4 regions of the Neorhizobium sp. DAR64872/K0K18 genome follow, and region 2 is predicted to be linked to each of the others. Evidence: predicted binding sites of a transcription regulator. Region 2 holds the regulator's gene; each other region holds the start of a gene.

Region 1 (3,247 bases), 1.4 Mb from region 2:
TTCCCTACAAACGCTACGGTGAAACAACCGAAGGCGTCCTCGACGAGATCAACTCCCTCGCTTCGATGATGCACGATGGCATGGATCGCCACACACTGCAGACGCGCCTGCGACCGGGAGCCGCCCGCAACGCGGTGGACTGCGCCTTGTGGGATCTGGAAGCCAAAAGCCTTGGCCGATCGGTGGCGTCGATGATTGAAGCTGCCGAAAAGCCGCTGATCACCGCCTTCACGCTGTCGCTTGGCGAGCCGGAGGCAATGGCAGAGGATGCGCGCAGGAATGCGGCCCGCCCTCTCCTCAAGGTCAAGCTCGGCACAGACGATGACGAAAGCCGAATGCGGGCGGTGAGGCAGGCAGCGCCCGATTCGCGTCTGATCGTCGATGCCAACGAAGGTTGGACGGAGGACAATCTGGCCCGACATCTGGATGTCGCAGACGCCCTCGGTATCTCGTTGATCGAGCAACCGCTGCCAGCCGGCAAGGATGCAATCCTTGCCACCATCCGCCGCAAGGTGATGATCTGCGCTGACGAAAGCGTGCACGCAACCGGCGATCTTGCAAGTTTGAGAAACCGCTACGACGCCGTCAACATCAAGCTCGACAAGACCGGTGGGCTGACGGAGGCGCTGATCATGAAGGAGGAGGCGCAGCGACTGGGCTTTGCCGTCATGATCGGCTGCATGGTCGGAACGTCGCTCGCCATGGCCCCCGCAGTTCTTCTGGCGCAAGATGCCGACTACGCCGATCTCGACGGTCCGCTACTCTTGGCGCAAGACCGCCCGGACGGGCTGCGATACGACGGATCGCTGGTCTATCCGCCCCGGACGGACCTCTGGGGATAATGAGTCCCTTGCATCGTCGGGCCGTTACGCGGCCTGCATGCCCCTGATCGTCTCCGGTGCCGGCATCGTCGTGATTTCCGCGGTCTTCGCGATCTTCTGCCAGGAGATCAGCTCCAGCGTCCCGTCACGATGCTCGGCGATCGCCGTGCAGCTTTCGACCCAGTCGCCCGTGTTGACGTAGTGGATCCCGTCGATGTCTTCCATGACAGCATGATGGATATGGCCGCAGATGATGCCATCGACATTGTTGCGACGAGCCTCGTCGACGACAACCTTCTGGAACTCGCCGATGAAATTCACGGCGTGCTTCACCTGCAGCTTCGCCCAGGCGGAGAATGACCAGTATGGCAGGCCGATGCGGCGGCGCACCGCTGCAAGACCGACATTGATGGCGATCGCCGCATCATAGGCCCAGTCACCGAGATAGGCGAGCAGCCGTGCATTGCGCACCACGACGTCGAACTCGTCACCGTGCAGTACCAGGTATTTCCGCCCGTCTGCCATTTCGTAGATCATCCGGTCTGCGACCTCGATACCGCCGAAATGCATGCCGGGAAAATCGCGCAGGAATTCGTCGTGGTTTCCCGGAATGTAGACGATCCGCGTGCCCTTTCGCGCCTTGCGCAGAAGCTTCTGAACCACGTCGTTACAGCCCTGCGGCCAGTTCCAGCTGCGCTTCAACCGCCAGCCGTCGACGATATCGCCGACCAGCACGATCGTTTCCGCCTCGTGGTAGCGCAGGAAATCGAGGAGAAAGTCCATGCGGGCGGCTTTGGAGCCGAGATGCACGTCCGAAATGAACAGGGTTCTGAAATGCCTTGTCTCGATTGCATCGGCCACGGAAACGTCCCTTCGTTACCTACCTTGTCCTACCCTTCGAAAATCAAACTCGTGTTTCAGGATGATGACAGGGCGCGATCGCCGCAGTCGGCGACCACCCGAAACCGGCGGCAAAATCCGACAGCATCGCAAATATTGTAGTTTCTCGATGGATCGATTGATGTAAGGAGGGGACTCGCATGTCAGGACGGAAATCGATACGAGGAGCCATAAGAGCATGGATGGGCACGACAATCCGAAACCATCGCCGGTAACCGGAGATCTCGACGAACAGGCTCTCTTCTTCCACCGCTATCCCCGCCCCGGCAAACTGGAAATCCAGGCCACCAAGCCGCTCGGCAACCAGCGCGACCTGGCACTTGCCTATTCCCCGGGTGTGGCCGCCCCTTGCCTCGCGATCCGCGACAATCCGGAAATGGCCGCGGAATTCACCGCGCGTGCCAATCTGGTCGCCGTGGTCTCCAATGGCACTGCCGTGCTCGGCCTCGGCAATATCGGCCCGCTCGCCTCCAAGCCGGTGATGGAAGGCAAGGCCGTCCTCTTCAAGAAATTCGCCGGCATCGACGTGTTCGACATCGAAATCGACGCGCCCGGCATCGAAGCCATGGTCTCGACGATCTCGGCACTGGAGCCGACCTTCGGCGGCATCAACCTCGAAGACATCAAGTCTCCGGAATGTTTCGAGGTCGAGCGTCGTCTTCGCGAAAAGATGAACATCCCGGTCTTCCATGACGATCAGCACGGAACGGCGATCATTGTCGCCGCCGCGATCCTCAACGGCCTGGAGCTTGCCGGCAAGACGATCGATAACGTCAAGATCGTCACGTCGGGCGCCGGTGCAGCGGCGCTTGCCTGCCTGCATCTTCTCGTGTCGCTTGGTGCGAAGAAGGAAAACATCTGGGTCCACGATATCGAAGGGCTGGTCTATGAGGGCCGCGTCGAGCTGATGGACGAGTGGAAGGCGATCTACGCCCAGAAGAGCGACAACCGCGTTCTGGCCGACAATATCGCCGGCGCAGACGTCTTCCTCGGCCTGTCGGCCGCGGGCGTGTTGAAGCCCGAACTTCTGGTGCAGATGGCCGAAAAGCCGCTGATCATGGCGCTCGCCAACCCGACGCCGGAAATCATGCCGGAACTCGCCCGCGCGGAGCGTCCCGACGCGATGATCTGCACCGGCCGCTCGGACTTCGCCAACCAGGTCAACAACGTCCTCTGCTTCCCCTACATTTTCCGTGGTGCGCTCGATTGCGGCGCCCGCACGATCAACGAAGAAATGAAGATGGCGGCGGTCAAGGCGATCGCAGCCCTTGCCCGCGAGGAAGTCTCCGACGTCGCCGCGAAAGCCTATTCCGGTGAAACGCCGATCTTCGGCCCCGACTACCTGATCCCCTCGCCGTTTGATCCGCGCCTCATCCTGCGCATCGCGCCGGCTGTCGCACGCGCTGCGGCCGAAAGCGGCGTCGCCGCTCGTCCGATCCAGGATTTCGAGGCCTATCTCGACCAGCTTAGCCGATTCGTCTGGCGCTCCGGCTTCGTGATGAAGCCGATCTTCACGGCGGCCAAGA
Region 2 (3,247 bases):
CATGATCCAGTTCTAGCACCGGAAAACTTTGCCGTCAGCGATCAACGGTTCGGCCGTCGCCGAAGCATTTCTTTTCCTCTCTCCGCTAAGAGCGGGCGGAGATTGCATGGATGGGGATAGGAACTGGAATGGCGGACACCAAAACAAGCATGGCAACGGATCTGTTGCTGCTCCTCACGCTCGCGACGCTTTGGGGCGCGTCCTACACGCTGATCAAAGTCGGTGTGGAGACGATTTCGCCTGTCACCTTTATTGCCGTCAGAACACTGGTCGCCGGGCTCATTCTCGCTGCGGCACTACGCCTTCGCGGATTGAAGCTGCCGACCGACCGGCAGACCTGGAAGCTTTTCACGGTTCAGGCCTGCCTCAACAGCGCGGTCCCCTTCACCCTCATCGCCTGGGCCGAACAGACGACCGATGCGGGCCTTGCCACCATCTTGAGTTCAACGACGCCGATCTTCGCCTTTCTGTTGACGGCGCTGATCACCCGCCATGAAAGCGTCTCTGCGGCCAAGCTGTTTGGAGTTGCCGCAGGCATTGTCGGCATATGCCTGATCGTCGGCATGGAGGCGCTTGCCGGCTCGGGCGAGAACCTCTGGGCGCAACTCGCCATCGTGGCGGCGACGATCTGCTATGCGGCGGCTGCCATCTTCGGCAAGAATTTTAAAGGATTGGACCCGATGATGCCCGCCGCGGGATCGCTGATTGCAGGGGCGGCCATCCTCATTCCCGTGAGCCTCGTGGTCGATCGGCCCTGGACGCTGACGCCCAGCGCCGATTCCATGCTCGCCCTGTTGGCGCTGGCGGTATTTTCGACGGCGCTGGCCTTCGTCATCTATTTCCGGCTGGTCCAGACGCTGGGCTCCGTCGGCACGACGGCGCAGGCCTATCTGCGGGTGCCGATCGGCGTTGGCATCGGCGTCGTGTTTCTCGGCGAAACACTTGCCTCGACAGCCTGGCTCGGTCTCGCCTGCGTCGTGACCGGCGTGATTGCCATGACGCTGCCGGCTAGGAGACGCGGTGCTCAGGCTTCCATCGAGTAGCCGGCACCGCGGACCGTGCGGATGACGTCCTGCATGTTGGAAAAGTTGAGCGCCTTCCGGAGGCGCCCTACATGCACGTCGACGGTACGCTCGTCGACATAGATGTCATGGCCCCAGACGCCGTCGAGCAGCTGCGAGCGCGAAAAGACGCGGCTGGGCGAGGCCATCAGGAATTCCAGAAGTCTAAACTCTGTCGGCCCGAGGCGAACTTCGCGGCTCTTGCGGTGAACGCGATGGGTTTCGCGATCGAGTTCGATATCGCCGCATTTGAGGACGCTCGAAAGCACCTCCGGTCGGGCACGGCGCAGCATCGCCTTGACGCGGGCCATCAGCTCCGGTGTCGAAAACGGCTTGACCACATAGTCGTCTGCGCCGGTGGCAAGCCCGCGAACGCGCTCGCTTTCTTCGCCGCGCGCCGTCAGCATGATGATCGGCAGGCGTTCCGTCTCCGGCCGCATACGCAGGCGACGGCAGAGTTCGATGCCTGAAACGCCCGGCAGCATCCAGTCGAGAATGAGAAGATCCGGAACGCGCTCCTGAAGCCTGATTTCCGCTTCGTCACCGCGAAGCACGGTATCGACCTCGTAACCCTCGGCCTCCAGGTTATACCGAAGGAGGACGCTGAGGGCCTCTTCGTCTTCCACGACTGCGATCTTCGGCTGCATTCCGACTTGCTCCGTCACTCGTCCCGAACTGCACTTAGATCCGCCAGATCCGCTCGCGCTGCTTCAGGTCATTGGTTTTGGCAGTTATCGTCCCGAAACCGGCGGGCGATTTCGGGCGAGCTGCATCATGTCCCGGCGGAGCCGAGCATGTTGGACGTATCGTCTTTCGGACGTTCGCCCTCCGGCTGTGCGCCGGTCGCGATGTAGTAGATGGTCTCGGCGATATTGGTCGCGTGGTCGCCGATGCGCTCGATGTTCTTGGCGCAGAACAGGAGATGGGTGCACGTGGTGATGTTGCGCGGATCCTCCATCATGTAGGTGAGGAGTTCGCGGAACAGCGAGGTGTACATCGCGTCAATCTCTTCATCGCGCTGGCGGATGATCTCGGCTTTTTCCGCAGAGCGGTTGGCGAAGACATCAAGAACGTCCTTGAGCTGCACCAGCGCCAGTTCGGAAAGATGCTCCAAACCACGGGCGAGCTTGCGCGGGACGCCTGTTCCCTGCACGGCGAGCACGCGCTTGGCGGTGTTCTTACCAAGGTCGCCGACGCGTTCCAGGTCTGCTGCGATGCGCAGCGTGCCGATGATCTCGCGAAGGTCGGCCGCCATCGGCTGACGCTTGGCGATGGTGACGATCGCCTTGTCCTGGATATCGCGCTCGGCATGGTCGAGAATGACGTCGTCCGAGATGACCTTCTGGGCCAGTGCGGAGTCGGAGTTGACGAGCGCACGCACGGCATCACCGCACATCTGCTCCGCCAGGCCGCCCATTTCGGAGATCCGGCGGTTCAGGTATTTCAGTTCCTCGTCATAGGCCGAGAGAATATGGGTCGAAACCATGTGTCTGATCCTTGATGTCTGCAGTTGCGGCTGACGGGCTCTGCGCCCGCATCAGCCGAAGCGGCCCATGATGTAATCCTGGGTGCGCTGGTCATCCGGATTGGTGAACATCTTGTCGGTATCGTTTTCCTCGACCAGATGGCCGAGATGGAACATTGCCGTGCGCTGTGAAACGCGGGCTGCCTGCTGCATCGAGTGGGTGACGATCACGATCGTGTAGTTGGCGCGCAGTTCGTGGATCAGTTCCTCGACCTTGGCCGTGGCGATGGGGTCGAGTGCCGAGCACGGCTCGTCCATCAGAATGACTTCAGGCGAAACGGCGATCGCACGGGCGATGCAAAGGCGCTGCTGCTGACCGCCGGAAAGGCCGGTACCGCCTTCATGCAGGCGATCCTTGACTTCTGCCCAGAGGCCGGCGCGCTGCAGGCTTGCCTCGACAATCGCGTCCATTTCCGTCTTGCCGCGGGCAAGGCCGTGGATGCGGGGACCGTAGGCAATGTTCTCGTAGATCGACTTCGGGAACGGGTTCGGCTTCTGAAACACCATGCCGACCCGGGCGCGCAGCTCCACGACGTCGATTTCCTTGTCGTAGATATCGTCGCCGTCGAGCGTGATCTTGCCGGTGACGCGGCAACCCTCGATCGTGTCGTTCATGCGGTTCATCGTGCGCAGGAAGGTGGACTTGCCGCAGCCAGACGGA
Region 3 (3,247 bases), 820 kb from region 2:
CCCTTGCCGTCGAGTGCGATACCTTCAATATCGAGTTTCTGGGCCGGCTGACCGTTGCGGGTCACACGCACGACACTGGTGATTTCGGCCGGCTTCTTGGTGGCGTCGATGGTGAAGATCGAGGGCTGCATGGCATAGACGCTATCGCTCACGCCATAGAGAATGCCGTCCTTTTCCGCATCACCGACGAGGCCCGACATGGCGCCCCAGCCGAGCGGCTTGCCGTCGACATCCTTGGAGACCAGCATCGGATAGGCCTTTTCGCCTTCGCCAAGCTCGTAGATCATGACATGCGAGCGGGCACCGCCATCTTCGTCGAGATCGGCTTCGTTGGCGGAGGCGAGCAGGTTGCGGCCGGGAATGGCAACGGCACCTTCAGGCGAAATGCCCGAGGGCAGAAGCTGCACCAGTTCCGGTTCCGCACCGGTATCCTTGTAGACCGCGATCATCGAACCGCGTTCCGACAGGACAAAGAAATACTTCTGACCGTTGAAGGTCGCAGCTTCCAGGCCTTCCGGCTCGATGCCCTTGTTCTTGGCACGCTTTTCCGGGAAGTGACCAACGCGGGCTACGGCATATTCGAGCGACGTGCCGGCGTCATAGAGAACCTTGCCGGTGCGGTCGAAAATGGTGAAGCCGCGCGACCCGCCCTTGTAGTCACCTTCGTTGGCGACAACGAAACGATCGGTACCGAGCCACTTCACCGCATCCGGTTCGCGGGGAATGGCCGTGAGCTTGCCGGAGAAGGTCAGTGCGCCGTCGGTCTTGGTGTCAACGCCATCGAGATCAACCGTGCCGGCCGTGAAATGGGCGGTGACCTTTGCGGTCTTGCTGTCGACGATGACGATGTGATTGTTTTCCTGCAGCGTCACGACGATTTCGCCGTTGGCATTGATATTGACGAATTCCGGCTCGGGATCCTCAGGAGCGACGGTGGACAGTCCCGTCAGATCGACGTGACGGATGCTGTCGCAGATGGGCACCCCGTTGTTCAGGGTGACGATCTGCAATTCGCCGGCCGGCAGCTGCAGAAGAGCGCCGTCGTTGAGCTTTTCGTCGCGCTGGTTCTCGATGGCAATGGCCGCAAACGTGCCATCCGGCGAGACGACGATGCTATCCGGCTGGCCGCCGAGATCGCAAGTGGCCTCGATCTTGCGGGAGGCGATATCGACCACCCCGAGCTGGCCCGCGGGCTTGGTGAGGTCCTTGGTCCGGTCGATGGTGACGAGAACCTTCGCACCGGTTGCGGCGACCGAGTTCGGCTCGCCGTCGATCTTGACCGACCCGGCGGCCTTCGGAGCCTTCGCATCGGTGATGTCGATAAAGCCGATCGTGCCGCCAGGCGCATCGGAATAGATGAGCGTGTTGCCGTCTGCGGTCGCCGTGATGATTTCCGACGAGGTCGCCTTGTCCTCGCCCTTGGGCAGGTTCTGGGCGACCGGGAAGGATGCAATGCGGTTGAAGACTTGCTCGGCGCCGGCAGGAGCTGCAACGGAGCCGAGGAGGAGCGCGGTCAAAGCGGCGCGTGTCGAAAATGTCATGGGAAGCCTCCGTGAAACTACACTCGGCTTGTGCTGCACTGTCATGACAGGCGGATGACACTTTTTGGCGTTGAACGACGGTCTGTTGGATTGGCCAAAACAAATGCGTCCAGCAATGCAAAAGGCCCGGTTTTCACCGGGCCTTTCGAGACGTTTTGCATCATGGCGGCAAGCCGCCAGATGCTTTCGATTAGCTGTTAACAGCTTCCTTGAGACCCTTGCCGGCCGAGAACTTCGGCACGTTACGAGCAGGGATATCGACTTCAGCGCCCGTGGACGGGTTGCGGCCCTTGGATGCTTCGCGACGCGAAACGGAGAAGCTGCCGAAGCCAGCGAGGCGGATGTCGCCACCATTCTTCAGTTCGGCCTGGACAGTCTCGAAAACGGCATCGACTGCAGAGGCGGCATCAGCCTTGGAGAGGCCGGCTTTTTCGGCCACTGCGGACACCAGTTCGGTCTTGTTCATATTTCCACCCTTTCAACGGTTTTGGAACGACTCATTTGGTCGGCGCCGACAATAGTTTTGCGTCGGCACTTGGCAACCCAAAGGCTCCGAAAAAGCCTGAAAAACAAGGGGTCTTGGGCATTTTTCACAAAAAAAGCCGGCTTTCGCCGGCTTTTTTATCAGTTCGTGGCGGCTTCAAGGCACCGCTTAGTGAGCGATCGTTGTCGACGAGTTGTCGGCACCGTCAACTGTCGCAATGACCGGAGTCTCTACCGTGCCATCCCACTCGATCGGTTCGGGAAGGCGAACCAAAGCGTGCTTGATCACCTCGCCCATACGCGACACCGGGATGATCTCCATTCCGTTTTTCACGTTGTCCGGAATGTCCGCGAGGTCCTTCGCGTTCTCTTCCGGGATCAGCACAACCTTGATGTTGCCGCGCAGAGCCGCAAGGAGTTTTTCCTTGAGACCACCGATCGGCAGCACCCGGCCGCGCAACGTGATTTCGCCGGTCATGGCGACATCCTTGCGAACAGGAATGCCGGTCATGATCGAAACGATCGCGGTTGCCATGCCGACACCGGCCGACGGACCGTCCTTCGGCGTCGCACCTTCCGGCACGTGCACGTGGATATCCGACTTGTCGAAGCGCGGCGGCTCGATGCCGAAATCGACGGCACGGGAGCGGACATAGGATGCCGCAGCCGAAATCGATTCCTTCATCACGTCCTTGAGGTTGCCGGTGACGGTCATGCGACCCTTGCCCGGCATCATGACGCCTTCGATGGTGAGAAGCTCACCGCCGACTTCTGTCCAGGCAAGACCCGTAACGACACCGACCTGATCCTCGCCTTCGGCTTCGCCGTGACGGAAACGCGGAACGCCAAGGTAATCCGAAATGTTGGCAGCGGTAACCGCGACCGACTTCGTCTTGCCCTTGATGATCTCGGTCACGGCCTTGCGGGCGAGCTTCATCAGCTCGCGCTCGAAGGAGCGAACGCCGGCTTCGCGCGTGTACTGCTGGCTGATCGCCATCAGGGCATCGTCCGACACCGAGAATTCTTTCGGCTGCAGCGCATGGTCCCGGATAGCCTTCGGCAGAAGGTGACGCTTGGCAATCTCGCGCTTCTCATCCTCGGTGTACCCGGCGATGCGGATCACTTCCATGCGGTCCATCAGGGGACCTGGGATGTTCAGCGTGTTCGCCGTGGTGATGAACATCACGTCGGACAGATCGTATTCGACCTCAAGGTAGTGGTCC
Region 4 (3,247 bases), 470 kb from region 2:
GCCGATGAAATCCCCCTCCGACAGCGGCTTCATGGAAGCGTCGAGCGCTGCCTGGATACCGCCGCAGCGGCCGTGGCCCATGACTACGATATTGCGGATCTCGAGCACCTGCACCGCGTATTCAACCGCAGCCGATGTCCCGTGAAACTGGCTGTCGGGCTCGTAGCGCGGTACCATGTTGGCGACGTTGCGGACCACGAAGAGTTCTCCCGGACCGCAGTCGAAGATCGTCTCGGGCGCCGCGCGGCTGTCGCAACAGGCAACCAGGAGCGTATGCGGCTTCTGGCCGGTATCGGCGAGCGCGCGGTAGCGCTCCCGCTCGTCGCTGTAGCGACCACTCATGAAGTTACGGTAGCCCGAAAGCAGTTTTTCTGGAAATTCGCTCATGGCTCACGATTATCGTGCAGCCAGACGAGAATCAACGGCCATTGTGTGGATGGGCATGCTCTTTGAGCTTACGGCTTGCGCCTCTTAAGGGGATGCACGAGCCGGCGCATCTGGACCATCGCCATCGGCGTCGAGAGGCTGGCGGCATCCATTTCCAGCGTCAGCTCGTTGGCCCCGCGCTTTACCGAACGCGCCAGCACTTCGAACACGCTGGCAGTCGTTGTCTGCAGGGCTTTCTCTTCATCCATGCCGGACATGACGCGGGCGAGAAAAACCGCTGAGAGTAGGTCTCCGAGCCCGTTCGGGGCGTGGTCGATCAGCCGGTGTTCAGCCAGCAGCGCATGATTGCCGGTGAGATAGAGATTGCCTGTACTGCCTGTCATCATCGGCACCGCCGAGGTCACCAGCATCCGCGGCGGCCCGAGCGCGACTGCTGCCTCCATGATCGCATTGTTATCATCGAGCGGTGCACCCGAGAGCCAGGCAAGCTCGTATCGGTTCGGCGTGGCGATGGTGGCAAGCGGCAGAAGCTCGTCGCGGATTGCTTCGGCTGTCGGCTGCGGGATATAGAGCCCGCCGAGATCGCCCATCACGGGATCGCAGACATAGATAAGGTCCGGGTTGTTTCTCCGCAGCGCCTCGATCAGTCGTGCCACGGCGCGCGGCTGCGCGGCATTTCCGAAATACCCGGTCAGCACCGCCTTCACTTCGCCGAGCCATGGCGCCCGGATGAGATCGTCTATAGCCTTGTCGAAATCCGATTCGGGAAACGTCAGGCGCGTCGAAGGACCGTGCCCGGGATGCCAGGGCAGCACGACGGTCGGCATGGCCCAGACGGGATATCCCAGGGTCTCGAGCGCGAAGACGGCGGCCCGGTTACCGACCGAGCCACGGATCACATGGCTGGAAATGACGATGACCGCGCCTGAATTACCCTGCATGATGCTTGCTTTCGACGTTATCGAACCGTTGATCGGATCTCTGTGTCGGCATGTCAACAAGACGTGACACGCCTATGACAAATTCCAGCCGCAAGCACCGGTGAGACACCGCGGCAAAGCATAATGACATTGGCTGCGTTTTATCGCACGTTGAGAAAAAATTTAGGGAGAGACAGATGGCAGGCCGGCAAAACCCGAAGCGGGACAAGCAGATCGAGAAGGCGGGCAAGATTGCGGCCGCTTCCGGCATGGAGGACAATCTCGATCCCTTCCTGATCTTCAGCCGCGCCAGCAGTGACGATCTCGAAAACTACACCCCAGAAATGCTCGCCCTGTGCGCGGGACATGCCGCAAGACGGCTGAAAGCCTGGACGCGAATCAAGGCCGACATCACAATCGAAACCCTTGATGGTGTCGAGCCCGATGGAATGCCGGTTTCGATCATTACGGTGATTGATCGCAACATGCCGTTTCTGTTCGATTCGGTCATGGGTGAAGTTACGACGGCCTATCGCGACCTCACGATGGCCGTCCATCCGATCCTGGTCATCGAACCGGGCAAGCAGCCGACGCTTCACTCGAGCGAGCGACCCGGCGACCCGGCCCATCACGTCAGCCTGATCCAGATCCATGTGCCTCAGCTCAACGACGAGCAAGCCGACGGGCTGGTCGAGCGAATCCGCTTTGTTCTTAACCAGGTGCACCAGGCCATTACCGGCTGGTCCGCGATGCTCGGCGTTCTCAAAGACGCCCAGGCCCAACTCGTCAACGCTAAAAAAGGCAAGAAGGCCGATGCCGACGAGGCGTATGCTTTTCTCGACTGGCTCAGGAACGACAATTTCACCTTCCTCGGCATGCGCGAATACACCTATTCGGGCAAGGGCGCCGATGCCAAGGTGGAGCGCGGCAAGGGCAGGGGCCTCGGCATTCTGTCCGATCCGGATGTGCTCGTCCTGCGTCAGGGCAAGGATCAGGTCACGACGACGCCAGAAATCCTCGAATTTCTCGACGGCCCGGATTTCCTCATCGTCGCCAAGGCCAACGTCAAATCCGTCGTGCACCGTCGCGCCTATATGGATTACGTCGGGGTGAAGCGCTTCGACGAAAAGGGCAATGTGGTCGGCGAACTGCGCATCGTCGGCCTGTTCACGTCCACGGCCTATACCCAGTCCGTCCGCGACGTGCCGCTCTTGCGCGCAAAGATTGCCCGCATCGAGAAGAATTTCGGGTTCGACCCGGAAAGCCATTCGGGCCGCATGCTCGAAAACACGCTGGAATCCTACCCGCGCGACGATCTCTTCCAGATCGATCTCGACGTGCTCTCGAGCTTCTGCGAACAGATCATGGAGCTGAGCGAGAGGCCGCGCGTGCGCGTGCTGCCGCGTATCGACCATTTCGACCGTTTCGTTTCGGTCATAGTCTACGTGCCGCGCGAGGATTATAATTCGATCGTCCGCGAAAAGGTCGGCGCGTATCTCTGCGAAATCTTCGACGGCCACGTCTCGGCCTATTACCCGGCGTTTCCGGAAGCCCGCGTGGCCCGCGTCCACATGATCATCGGCCGCAGCGGCGGCAAGACGCCGCGTGTCGCGCAGGCAAAGCTTGAGGAGGCCGTGCGCCTCATCGCCACGCCTTGGGAGGACAGGTTCGCGTTGCTTGCGGAAGACGGACCCCGCCTGTCCGTCACCCGCGCTTTCCAGGAAGCGTTCTCTCCGGAAGAAACCTTTGCCGACCTGCCCGATATTGCCGCCTGCGCAGCGGGTGAAACAATCCGCATCGACTTCTACCGGCGCCCCGGTGACGATGCGAACACCGTTTCGCTAAAGATCTTCCACCGCGACCAGCATCTTTCCCTGTCGCGCCGCGTGCCGCTTCTCGAAAATCTCGGCTTTCACGTGGTCAGCGAGCAGACATTCGAA

The links. The regulator PhoB, encoded in region 2, activates phosphate uptake and scavenging genes when phosphate is short. The targets are predictions, from matches to a motif close to TGTCATNNANCTGTCAT.
Region 1: a site for PhoB is predicted at 1,736-1,752, ahead of ACQY1P_RS14315 (UDP-2,3-diacylglucosamine diphosphatase). Genes of this name have one in related genera too.
Region 3: a site for PhoB is predicted at 1,585-1,601, ahead of ACQY1P_RS11170 (esterase-like activity of phytase family protein). Genes of this name have one in related genera too.
Region 4: a site for PhoB is predicted at 1,392-1,408, ahead of ACQY1P_RS22140 (NAD-glutamate dehydrogenase). Genes of this name have one in related genera too.

The regions. Positions count from the first base shown of each region.
Region 1 is NZ_CP191446.1:1,800,107-1,803,353, forward strand. Features, by position in the region: gene dgcA (N-acetyl-D-Glu racemase DgcA) at 1-842, shown strand, start outside; gene ACQY1P_RS14315 (UDP-2,3-diacylglucosamine diphosphatase) at 867-1,682, opposite strand; gene ACQY1P_RS14320 (NADP-dependent malic enzyme) at 1,900-3,247, shown strand, end outside.
Region 2 is NZ_CP191446.1:374,592-377,838, reverse strand. Features, by position in the region: gene ACQY1P_RS07310 (ArsR/SmtB family transcription factor) at 1-3, opposite strand, end outside; gene ACQY1P_RS07305 (DMT family transporter) at 129-1,043, shown strand; gene phoB (phosphate regulon transcriptional regulator PhoB) at 1,025-1,708, opposite strand; gene phoU (phosphate signaling complex protein PhoU) at 1,834-2,547, opposite strand; gene pstB (phosphate ABC transporter ATP-binding protein PstB) at 2,599-3,247, opposite strand, start outside.
Region 3 is NZ_CP191446.1:1,190,460-1,193,706, reverse strand. Features, by position in the region: gene ACQY1P_RS11170 (esterase-like activity of phytase family protein) at 1-1,541, opposite strand, end outside; gene hupB (DNA-binding protein HupB) at 1,732-2,007, opposite strand; gene lon (endopeptidase La) at 2,194-3,247, opposite strand, start outside.
Region 4 is NZ_CP191446.1:3,419,724-3,422,970, forward strand. Features, by position in the region: gene ACQY1P_RS22130 (carbonic anhydrase) at 1-387, opposite strand, end outside; gene pdxY (pyridoxal kinase PdxY) at 456-1,328, opposite strand; gene ACQY1P_RS22140 (NAD-glutamate dehydrogenase) at 1,505-3,247, shown strand, end outside.